2 regions of the Metaplanococcus flavidus genome follow, and region 2 is predicted to be linked to the other one. Evidence: riboswitches for the same ligand, from Rfam matches in the RefSeq annotation. Region 2 holds a riboswitch; the other holds the start of a gene.

Region 1 (6,119 bases), on a different contig from region 2:
TACACCGGCAAGCAATGCGCCGATCATGCCTCCCGGAAACGCCAATAACGATCCTGTGCCTGTCAGCACCCGTACGACACCGGTCACAAAGGCTATCGTTACGGCAGGGATTGGCCCGAAAAGCACAGCCGCTATGACATTAATAGCGTGCTGAATCGGATAGGCGCGTGCTATTCCTGCCGGAAACGACACAAACGCCGAACCTGCAACCGCCAGTGCCACGAACATTGACATTACGACAAGCTTTTTTTTTTTTCATATCAATACCCCTTTATATGAATTTTTGAAATGCGCGATTTGCAAAGCGATATCATCGGCTCCTGACAGCGCCGAAATAACGGCAACACCGCACGCACCGGCCTGCCAGACAGCTCCAGCATTTTGCGGTGAGATCCCACCAATGCCGAAGACTGGTATATCCGGAAAATGGCTGATGACTTCTTCGATGCCGGCTGTACCTGCCGGACGTTTGGCATCCGCTTTCGACCGTGTGCCGTACACGGGACCCATACCGAAATAATCCGCACCGGCATCGATGGCAACCCTTGCTTCTTCGAGTGAATGCACGGAAACACCGAGCATTTTTTCTTTGCCGATCAGCGCCCTCGCCTGGTCGCAATCCATATCTTCCTGTCCGATATGAATACCATCAGCACCGACTGCTAACGCCAAGTCGACATCATCATTGATTAAGAAAGGAATTTGATATTGGGTACATAATTCCTGGCACTTTTCCGCAAACTCGACCAAGTCTTGCCCCTGCAAAGCTCCCGTTCCTTTTTCACGAAGCTGGAAATGGGTGATGCCTCCTTTTAAAGCTTCTTCCAATACTTTTAAAGGATCTTTTCCTGAAGCATTCTGCGTTCCCATGATGAAATAAACAGAGGGTTTATTGAACAAATTGCACATCCCCTTCCATTGCAAATTGGCGGAAAGCGGCATGGTTTGTCGGGCCGTGTCCCGCACCAATATGCAATTGATGCTTAAGTGCCGCCTGGATGAACCGTTTTGCCGTCACCAAAGCATCCGGCAATATCTGCCCTTTTGCCAATTCAGCGGTCAAAGCAGCTGAAAATGTACAACCGGTGCCATGCGTCTGCTGCGTATGGATACGCGCAGAACGGAGCACAAATGATTCACCGTTCTGATCGAGACAATAATCTTCGGCAATCAGAGGATTGTTGGCATGTCCTCCTTTGATGACAACGGCTTTCGCTCCAAAAGCGAGAATTTGTTCGGCCGCTTTTTTCCTGTCTGTTGCATCATGGATTTCCATGCCGCTCAGCATTTCCGCTTCCGGGATATTCGGTGTGATGACCGCCGCCAATGGCAATAGTAATGTCCGCATTGCCTGGAGTGCTTCTTCCTGCATCAAAGTTGCGCCTCCCTTTGCGATCATCACCGGATCCACGACAAGATTACGCCAGCCGTGTCTTTCGATTCCCGCTGCCGTTTCAGCGATGATTTCAGCGTCAAAGAGCATCCCCGTTTTCACAGCGGCAATGGTAAAATCCGCTCCGATTGCATCGATTTGCGCTTTTACCGCTGCGGCAGGCATCGGATAAACGCCGTGCACGCCGCATGTATTCTGCGCCGTTACCGCTGTAATGGCCGATGTACCGAAAACGCCGAGCTCCTGGAAAGTCTTTATATCCGCTTGTATGCCCGCTCCACCGCCGGAATCCGAACCGGCAATCGTCAATACCTGTTTGATCGCTGCCACAGTACATCTACTCCTTCCCCTTTTTCAAAGTCGAAGCCATCGTCATCAATCTCCATGCCGAATAAAACATCCAGGAACGTGTCGCGGAAACTGCCGGGTCCTTCCGAAGTTGCCGCAGCTTGTTCACCGGCCGCCCCGTAAAACTTGAGAGCTTCAATTGCCGCAGCTGTAGGATCTTCAGGAGACACTGCCGTGAAAGCGGCTGTTACAGCACTGAGCAGGCAGCCCATGCCGGTTACTGAACTCATCATACGGTCACCGCCTGTAATCTTCTCTACCCGCGAACCATCGGCCACAATATCGGTCTTGCCTGTCACTGCCACCACCAAGCTGTATTCTTTTGCCACTCGCTTCGCCAGTTTATCCAGGTCGATATTGCCTTCACCGGCATCGACGCCTTTTGACGCCCATTCCACGCCGCCAATTGCGGCTAGTTCTCCCGCGTTGCAGCGCAGCACACTGACATCGATTTCCGTTAAAATCTTTTGGACGGCCTCTTTCCGAAAAGCGGTCGCTCCTGCTCCCACCGGATCCAGAATCACCGGGATCTTTTCCTTATTCGCTCTTTTTCCGGCGAGCATCATGCTGTTAAACGTGTCTTTATTCAAGGTTCCGATATTCAATGACAACGCGCGTGAAATGGCGACAAGTTCTTCCACTTCCTCTTGTGCCTCGCCCATGATCGGTGATGCGCCGATTGCCAATAATCCATTCGCCTGAAAGTTCGATACGACATGATTGGTGATGCAATGGATTACGGGATTTTCATTTCGAATTTTATTGATCATGTCAGACACCAGCCTTTATTGCCGCGGGCAATTCCCAGGTTTCCATCGTCCACGCCTGCTGCCAGAAATTCCATTCGTAATAACTGCTCCGCCGGAAGCGGTCCTTCAGCTCCTGCCGCCGTTCCGCCGACAAACTTTCCGCCAAAGAATCCATCCGGCCGATCTGCTCCTGCACCAGTTCGCCAAACCACTCGGAACCATAAGTCTCGATCCACCGGTCGTATATCGGATGGCCAGGCTCCGCATCTTTCAATCGTTCCCCAATTTCATAATAAAGCCAGTAACACGGTAGAATCGTCGCGAGCACATCCGCCAGATCCCCTTCCATTGCGCGGTACATATGCGATACATAGGCATAAGCACCCGGTGACGGTTCGAATTGCCGCCAATCTTCGTCCGTCACTCCGAGCATCCCCATGAACGATTCGTGAAGCGCCATTTCTGCTGCGCACGTTTGCTCCGCATGATGCGCGAAACTCTTGGTTGTCGCGAGGTCCGGCGCCTTGAGTGCGCCGACCGCCTGCATCTTCGCAAAATTTGTCAGGTAATAGGCATCCTGCATGACGTAATAGCGGAACACCTCTACCGGTAAACTGCCGTCCGCAATCCCTTTCACAAACGGATGATCGAAACTCGCCTGCCATAATCCAGCACATTCCTGTCGCATTTCCTGTGTTAATTTCATCTTCTCCATCCCCTTTCAGGCAAAATAAAATACCGCTTTCCAGTAAAGGAAAGCGGCAATTATACGCATAGGAATAGAGAAATCCGGCATACTCTCGCCCACTTCCCTCCGCTGGTATGATCCAGATCAGGTTCCAAGGGTCCGAGCGTTGCTCGTCTCAGCCGTTAACCGGCTCCCCCAGTGGTGCATGTATTCAGTTGTTCCCCCAAAGATTATCACAATGTCTGAAAAATCACAAATTTATTTTTGAATGCTGCGCAAACCACCTTCGCAGATAATCAAGCATCTTACCAATCCGTCAGAACAAAAAGGAAATTTTTCGCTTATCATTTTTAGCATATAAATTATGTGAATTTGCGGTAATCGCTCATGTGCTAACTGCGATTGGCATAATTTAATTTTGAAATTAACAAATATTAAATTTGCAGAAGTATTATAGTAACTTAACGGGATTAGGCTACTTCTTCATGAACTTTAATTGTTCGCAAAATATCAATTTAACGAAAAAAAGCTCGTATTTGAGCTTCTTTCCTTAGGATAAGTGAGGCTATTAAATTATCTTTCTTTAAATTACTTGCTGAAAAAACTGATTTCAAAAATTTCTACTAACAGAAACCTGGCGATAGAGTGCAAAAATCTCTTTATTTTCCTGTTCCCATCCAGGGTTACTTTGCATAGGTATGTTAAACGCCGTTTCCATTTCATGTGCCAGGTTAGCTGACATTATCTTTTTTCTGTTGGCAGGATACTTCCCCTGCATTATTACTTCATAGCGTTTTTTATAGTACTTCAACATCATTTTACATTCTCCCTAAAGTAAAAAGTTGGCCATACCAGCCTCTAGTTCTTCGTTCTTAACCTCATTATACTGCAATTTAATACAAGTGATTCATTCACGTTCAGCTATTTGTCACTGTCTAAACCTCAAAAGACAAAAGAGACCACCGTTTTATGGTCTCTCCCTTTTACATTTGTTCATTCTATTTTTGCCATTCTTGACTAGTAGTCAGTCAATTCAGCATAAACGACTAACCGCTCTTCGTAATGGCCGCTTTCAGTATCAAAAGTTCCAGTGCACGTAATCAAATTCAACTTCGGTTTTGAGCTGGAACCAAAAATGTCATTCAACGGAGCATCTTCCGGTGCATAAGCTTGCTTGTCCGTTACAGTGAACGTCAACTCTGTACCATCTGTTCCGGTAACGTGAATCAAATCGCCCGGTTCTAATTTTTTTAAGTTAAAGAAAGTGCCAGGCTGCGAAAGACCGTCAACATGTCCAGCGAGTACTGCATTCCCCTTATTTCCAGGCTTCGTTCCCGGCTCATACCACCCGATTGTATGGACATCAGCTGGCGCCTCCATATTGCCCTCCGGCGTTTGGCCGACTTCTATGATTTCCGCTTTTTCATCAATTGCTGGGATTTCAATCTGAACCGGCGTCACGCCGACTTGTTTTTCTTCTATGCTTTTATCTTCACCAGCGAAAGTTGAACTCAAGGAAGAGACTTTTTCCAAAACTTCTTCTTCTACTGTATTTTTCTGCACCACAATTTCCTGTGTAAAGCGTTGTTCTATTTGTATAAAGTCATGATCTATTTCCGTTTGTGAATTATTGGTCGCTTGGATCGGGTTTCCACTGAGGGTCGTAAAAAGAAACAGGATATATATAAGACCAGCTTTTTTGATAAATGAATTCACACATTTCACTCCTTATCTAAAATAGAATATAGCGCACCTTTTAATAAATACTATTAATTAACAGATAAATATAAGAAGCATTCATTTCCTTAACTGAAGCACGAATAGAAACACTAAAAAAAGTATGCCTATTCCAAATTCAGTTTAGAGCTAATGATAGAATTTTTCTACATAAGAAAGTCCAGCATCATTATAAATTGATAAAAAAGGGGAGAATAGATCTCCCCTTTTTCATCTGCTTATTCTTGTAACGCTTTTCTTCTTGTGAATACTAGAGCTCCTGCAAGGGCCAATAATGGGAATGTGAACAAGATCCAGTTCATATTTCCTGAATCCGCCATGCCACCCATACCTGTTTCCGGCATTCCTGGTGCAGCTGCAAATTTTTCGGGATTCTGATTAACAATTGCTCCTGACAATGCTTGGCCGATTGTGAACATCAATGCATGACCTTCAGTAAACGTGTTATAAACCGTTTCGTAATCGCCTTCTGCATAGCTGTTTAAGATGTCAATTGTGCTCTGTTCATGTTGCTGAAGAACACTGATTGCTGTTTCTTTCGGCAGTTCTCCACCTGTTGCTTCACTTAACAAAGTTCCAAGATCAACAGCGAAAGTGTTCAGCAATTGATCTGTGATTTCATTCACTTTTTCTGTCTCTCCATTAGCTAACGCTTCTCCAAGTGCTTCACTGTCTTCATACTGTGTAGAGAAGATTTCGCCAAATGCATCGGCAGCTTCTTGTCCGTAAAGTGATTTCACGGCCGCTTTCATCTGTTCAGCGTTCGCTTCCTGCATTTCGCTGACGGCTTCGAATGCTTCCCCGCCTTCACCTTTAGCAGCTTCATACGCCTCTACTGATGTAGCTGTTTGATAATAGAAGTGAGCACCAAGCAATTGGCTGAAAGTGGCTCTTAAATCTGATGCTGGTGTTACAGCTTTCGTGTTTTCAAACTTCTCTGGCATTTGTGTCACAATTGCACTTGATAATGCCGTGCCGACTGTGAACATGCGCTCGTAGCCTTCATTGAATTCCGCGTAGGCTGCTTCAAAATCGCCCGCAATGGAATGATCAAGGAATTGCATAACGTCTTTTTCATGTTCCTGAAGAACTGAAATCGCTGTATCCTTCGGCAGGTTTCCACCTGTCGCCTGGCTTAAAAGAGTTCCGAGGTCTGTCGGGAATACCGTAAGCAATTCTTTTTTGACTTGATCGATTTCTTCCT
Region 2 (6,119 bases):
TTATTGTGGGAGTTTAAGACAGCATATTCCCAGCATACATAGACAGCCCCGCCAGCATTAGGAGGGAAGAGGCTAAAACATAATCTCTCGTGGAGACAACTACCGGTTGATAAAATTCCTTCCTCGGCTCTCCGGTAAAACCGCGTGCCTCCATCGCAAAAGCCGAGCGCTCAGCTTTGCGGACGGCACCGGCAAGCATCGGGATGATGATTCTGCGTATGCCGAGGAGACGCTGCCACCAGAATTTCTCCGTTGCCGCGCCGCGCAAACGGTGCGCTTGCTGGATCTGGAAAAATTCATCTTTCAGCACCGGCAGAAATTGATAGCCGACAAGTACACCGTAGGCCAGCTTCGGCGACAGTTTCAGCTGCTGCATCAGGCTCATGACGAATTTCACAGGATCTGTCGTCAGGGCGAACAAGAGTGACAACGATGAAAAAGCCAGGACACGGAACGACAGTGACAAGGCCAGCGCCCATTGTTTATCGGTTACATCAAATCCGAACAGGGACCACATAACGGTGCCGCCTGTTTCGGCGCTGAAAACGATGGTCGTCCACAGATAGCCGAAAGCACCAAACGCAAACGGCAACATGAACAGAGACCATAGCTTCCAATTGATTCGGCTGAACAACAATTGAATGACAAGGATGCAGAAAAAGAACAGCAACGGCGTCCAGGGATTGAAGAAAAATGCCAGCCCGAGCATGGCGATAGTGACTGTGATGAATTTGATTGATGGGTTCATGTCATGCAAGAGATTTCGCATGCTGCAAAGCTCCTTTCGGAGGAAGCAGATTATGGCGGGCGAGCAGATCCGGATCCTGCCAAACCCGTTTGGCAGGAAACATTCCCGTCATTTTGCTATCTTTCAACAGGAGCAGAGAATCTGCAACGGCTGCGGCAAATTCCATATCATGTGTGACAATCAATACGGTATCCCCCTGATCCAGCCGATGAGCTATCAAATGGAACAATTCCAACAGGGCTTTTTGATCCTGGCCTGAAGTGGGCTCGTCCAGAAAGTGGATGTTCCGTTTATCCGCCAGCATGGCGCCGATTGCAACCCGCCGCTTTTGGCCATGGCTGACAGCGAAAGGATTGTGGGCCGCTATTTCGGCTAAGCGCAAGGAATCCATTAAATCCTTCAGTTCGTTCAAGGAAGATGTTCCGGAAAAGTCGATTTCATTTTTGACCGATGCAGTCAGAAACAGAAATTCCGGTGATTGCGGCACATAGCCGCACGCACCAGAGTCGACGGTGCCCGATTCTTTTTTGTAAATGCCGCAGAGCGCTTTGACCAATGTGGATTTGCCGCTGCCGTTGGGGCCGGCAATGACGATGCATTCGCCTTTCTTCGCTTTGAAGGAAAGGGGATGCAGCAAAGTCTGGCCCTTTATTTTCACGGATAATCCGTTCGCAGATATGGCCGATTCATCCAGTATCGAATTCAGCCGCTGCGGGTAGCGGAAGGTTTGATGCGGATTGAACTGCTGATCCGAAACAATTTTTCCGCCGGCATCGATTGCAATTTCGCGGTCAAAGAATGTTCCCCAACTGTCGAGACGGTGTTCAACGGCGATGATGGTCAGGTTGAAAGTTTTTTGCAGCCCGTCGAGCCAGGATATGAAATCTTTTGCAGTCAGTGGATCTAAATGTGAAATCGGCTCATCAAGCAACAGGACTTCAGGGTCCATGATCAATGCGCAGGCGGTTGCGACGCGTTGTTTCATTCCGCCTGACAGGGTTTGAATGGTGGTATTGCTCAGGTGGGACAATCCGGTCATTTCCAAAACGTCCCGAATCTGCTCTTCCATTTCTTTAGCTGGCGTGTTCAGGTTTTCGAGAGTGAATGCGAGTTCTTCTTCTACAGTCGGCATACAGAACTGCGAATCGGGGTCCTGGAACACGGTGGCGACGCGGTGGTTGATCTCACCGGGTCTATAAGATTCAGCAGCTTTGCCGAATAAAAGAATTTCACCTGCCACAATGCCATCGCAATTTTCCGGGTATAGCCGGTTCATTAAATAGAGCAAAGTCGATTTGCCAGAGCCGCTCGGACCGGAAATCGCGACCCGTTGTCCGCGTTCGATGCCAAACGACATCGACGACAGAGTGGGTTCCCGATCATCCGGATAGCGAAAGGTGACGTCCTTCATGGAAAGGATGCTATTAGGCATTGGCATCACGCGGCTGGGTTTGGGCAATCGCGTAACCGCGCAGGGAACCGGTCGCGAGCAGCGCATCGCCGATGTATTTGCCGCCGATCCCCGCAATGATCGCGCCGCTTAATACACGCAGTGTAAACATCAGCGCTACAAAAGAAGGATCCAGTGCCGCATAGCCGGAAACGAAATAACCGTAGATGAAACTGAATACAGCGGCGCCAATACCGGCAAGCATAAAGACGAATATATTGAAATGGCGGTAACGTGTGACCGCAAACGCCGCTTCGGCGCCAAGCCCCTGGATGACGCCGGACAGGATGAGTCGGGGGCCGACCGCGTTGCCAAGCATGACTTCGATGATAGCAGCCATCGTTTCGGGTATCACTGCCGCACCTGGTTTGCGGATGATGTGCATACAGATGATCGACACGATGAACCAGATACCGAACATCCATTCATAGGCGATGGGGCCAATCAGGCCGGCCCAGATATTGCCGAGATGGATGAATAACAGATAGACGATGCCGAACACGACACCGAACAGCGACATTAAGACGATTTCCTTCAGTTTCCAGGTGTTAAGCATTGGCTTTGCCTCCGTCCGAATTCGTGTGTGACGGGCTATTGATGCTCATCGATACCGTCATGATGAGGTGGCGATGCTGATCGGAGCGGGCATGAGTAAACGATTCTTCATAAAACGCGAAGACGTCATGGATATCACCGTGGATACCGCTGGCGTAATGCATCGAGTCATTCCAGACACCATGTTCTTTAGCGCGTTCGACTTCTTTATAGATAACGCTCATATAATCCGGGTTGTTCATCGGATACAGCGCGAACTGGGAAGAGACATATTGTTTCGTATCATCCGTGTTCAGCAGAACATCGTCTTTATCGAGATAGACATCACCTGATGTGTCTCCCGGACAACCGATGGAGAAGGTGCCGTTTAACGCCACGTGTTCTCCCGTTTTCGCCGCGTGCAAAGTCAGTGCTTTTGCGACGTTGAAGACGTGGTTCTGTTTGCCGCGGATAACGCTGGAGACGTCGTCGGTGTCCATCCAGACATTCGAGGTGTCCGTTCCGTTCAACGCCCCTTTGATGATTTTGATGAAGTCGCCGCACATCGGATTGAGCGTGAAGCGGAATCCGACGATCGGGCTTGTGCCGCATTGCAATGGTTCCATAATAAAATTCCTCCTTAAAAATTTGCACAAAAATGGCCGCATCCGTGAAGATGCAGCCACTGTTCCATGCAAATTAAAAGGAGGTATTCGCTCCTGAAGATTTCGTTTTGCGGAAAGTCACCGCACTTCCTCACGCAGGTCCTAACCTGTTCGAGTCATAAGGGATCGGAGCTTTCGCTCGCATCTCAGCTAAAATAAGCACCCCCAGTGCAGAAAACGGTATGCGGTTTTTGTGTTCGGGTTGTCCCGATGGCTTCAGTGTAAATGAAGGTTGGAGGGAAGTAAAGGATAATTTAGACAGATGATATTCCGCAAAACAGCTTGCTTGCCTGGGGGCTTTAGCTATACAAGTTGAAAACAAGTGCTCCTGCATCGCTGCGCTGCTTCGTCGCAAAGAGTTGACCATCGCAGGCTTCGGTCAACTCTTCGCTGTTTTGCTCCATATCATTTATAAAATCATTTACACAAATGTAGATAAAAAATGTCATAGCAGCAAATAACTAATTCATTTATCCTGAAATCAGAGCATATATATTGAGTTCTCTTCCATAGAAGAGTAATATTCGATTTACCCACTTTAATGGGTAAGAGTCATTTAATAGGGTATTGATGGTAATAGAGCATAGATAAATTTCAAGTTTCTATAAAATAAATTAAAAAGCAGGTGTTCTGATATGAATGAAGAGAAAACAATTTTAAAAACCACTGATTGGGTTAAAGGGACTTCCATTAAAGGTGAAATGGTAATTGGATTTATTGATTCGATGAGCATGGTGCAAGGCGCTGTATATGTAACGGTTGCCGAAAGCGATAATGAAGAAATTATTGGCATGACGATTCCATTGGCAGTCAAGCAGGTTGAGAGTTTGCAGCAAACGGCACCGAAAGATGCAGCGCAGCTTGAGTATCTGATTGATCTGGCTTTGCAGACTGGTGACAAAGAGTGGTTTAAAGAGTTGACTGCAGAGTTGAATGGGAAAGAGCAGGCTGTAAAGTAAGCTAATTGAAATGAAAAATTATATATTTTTTTTAAGAGCTGCGGGTTAATTAGAGTGACCCAATAAAATGAGACAAGGAAAAAGCACCCCCAACGTCGTATGTAGTAACAACGACAAACTGGAGGTGTTTTTCTGTATGGGTTCAAAAAAGCGGTTCTATCCGGAGGAGATCAAACTAGAGGTCATTGAGATGAAATTGAATAAATCCTACCTCCCTGGAGCTGTGACATTCGTGTCACAGCTCCTATTTTATAATTAAGGCAATAACAGAAAGGGAGAGGATGCACATGCAGAACTTGAACCGATTATTTATTCGCCACGGATTTCTTGTAGAGGAAATTGAAGAAGGAAGATTTGATTGCCGGAAAGAAACGGAAGAGAACATGATGTTTTTGATAGAAACCTTGGATGAGCTTTTTGTGGCTTACACAAAGATCAAGGGTTTGTTGAAAATAGAAGAAACAGATATTGATGAAGAACGATGGCTTCGTGCGGTGGATTTCACATATAGAGGCCGAACCGAGATGCTGCAATTTGGTCCCGGAGTGGACATTCCCGGCATCAAAAATTTCGACACCTACATGGCAGGAATCATCCGCCAATTGAATCGATTGGGCCTGTCGACAACAAGTTGCTGCGATGGCCATGAAAAGAAGCTTCCTAGCATTTCCTTTACCAGAGATACGGATATAACAACCGTTGTTAAAGTGCTGACTGTCATCGGATTGCCGAATGTACATGTTCGAAATCACTCCATTAGTATAAGGGCGCCGCGAATCCAATTGCTCGATGCAGCTGAAGCATTAAGCACCTTTTCTCCGGAAGACCTGAAGAAGGATATTGAGGAATTGAAAAAGCAGTCATTTCTGATGGAGCTCGAAAGCTGCCTATCAATCGACGGTGATAGTGGAGACGAAGAAGACATTCGCGACTGGGTCCTAAGCAAACTCGTGAATCATGCAGACTCATTGGAAGTGGACAGCAAGGGCAATATTCTGGCTGTTAAGGTTTATGGGAGAGGAAAAGGACCGGTGATCTTATTGAATGCGCATCTGGACACCGTGTGCAGTTTTGATGAGGGCCGCGAGATCATAAAAGACGGCAACATCTGGTCCAGCAGCAGCGGCATTTTGGGCGCAGATGACCGGGCGGGTGTCGCCATCCTATTGGAAACACTGAAACGTCTGGATGCAAAGAACTTCAATGGGACCGTGAAATACATTTTCACCGTCGAAGAAGAAATCGGTCTCCTGGGAGCAAAGGGAGTCGAGGCGAATTTCCTGCATGATGTTGATGTTGCGTTTGTAATCGATCGAAGAGGCACAGGGGATATTGTGACTTCCTGTGGCGGTTATGAGAAATTCTGTGACGACTCATTTGGTGAATTCATCGAAGAAACTGCCAGCAACAACGGACTGCCGGGTTGGAAATGCACCGCCGGAGGGAGCAGTGATACCCGCATCTGGGCTTCGCACGGCATTCAAAGTGTAAATTTGTCAGCGGGTTATTATCATGAGCATACCGCGGATGAATGTTTGGATGTTGAAGGGTGTTTAGGTACGGTTGAATTGTTGTTGACAGTTTTAAGTGAAGGTAAAAAATTGCGTGAAATAATTCGGTCTTTAAAGGAAATGAAAAAAATGATAAGTTAACCGATTTCCAACTAGAAGGTCCGGTTAGGAGTACAAAATCAGGAGTTTTCGAAATGATTCTAAATCGCTATTTAATCTATTCATGGAGGTTGCTATATTAGCAGCCTTCAT

The links. Region 2 has a riboswitch for thiamine pyrophosphate ahead of ACFQ1X_RS16310 (YkoF family thiamine/hydroxymethylpyrimidine-binding protein). Riboswitches for the same ligand answer to the same signal wherever they lie in the genome.
Region 1: linked by a shared signal. The riboswitch ahead of tenA (thiaminase II) and the one ahead of ACFQ1X_RS16310 (YkoF family thiamine/hydroxymethylpyrimidine-binding protein) in region 2 are both predicted to bind thiamine pyrophosphate.

Annotation. Positions count from the first base shown of each region.
Region 1 covers NZ_JBHTKI010000012.1:128,554-134,672, forward strand. Annotated here, with positions in the region: partial or broken gene thiW (energy coupling factor transporter S component ThiW) at 1-249, opposite strand, end outside; gene thiE (thiamine phosphate synthase) at 256-900, opposite strand; gene thiD (bifunctional hydroxymethylpyrimidine kinase/phosphomethylpyrimidine kinase) at 890-1,723, opposite strand; gene thiM (hydroxyethylthiazole kinase) at 1,699-2,511, opposite strand; gene tenA (thiaminase II) at 2,513-3,196, opposite strand; TPP riboswitch at 3,283-3,385, opposite strand; gene ACFQ1X_RS09575 (hypothetical protein) at 3,789-3,995, opposite strand; gene ACFQ1X_RS09580 (class F sortase) at 4,196-4,894, opposite strand; gene ACFQ1X_RS09585 (hypothetical protein) at 5,134-6,119, opposite strand, start outside.
Region 2 covers NZ_JBHTKI010000051.1:11,462-17,580, reverse strand. Annotated here, with positions in the region: gene ACFQ1X_RS16325 (energy-coupling factor transporter transmembrane component T family protein) at 14-769, opposite strand; gene ACFQ1X_RS16320 (ABC transporter ATP-binding protein) at 750-2,180, opposite strand; gene ACFQ1X_RS16315 (ECF transporter S component) at 2,173-2,754, opposite strand; gene ACFQ1X_RS16310 (YkoF family thiamine/hydroxymethylpyrimidine-binding protein) at 2,747-3,358, opposite strand; TPP riboswitch at 3,469-3,574, opposite strand; gene ACFQ1X_RS16305 (IDEAL domain-containing protein) at 4,033-4,356, shown strand; gene ACFQ1X_RS16300 (M20/M25/M40 family metallo-hydrolase) at 4,644-6,008, shown strand.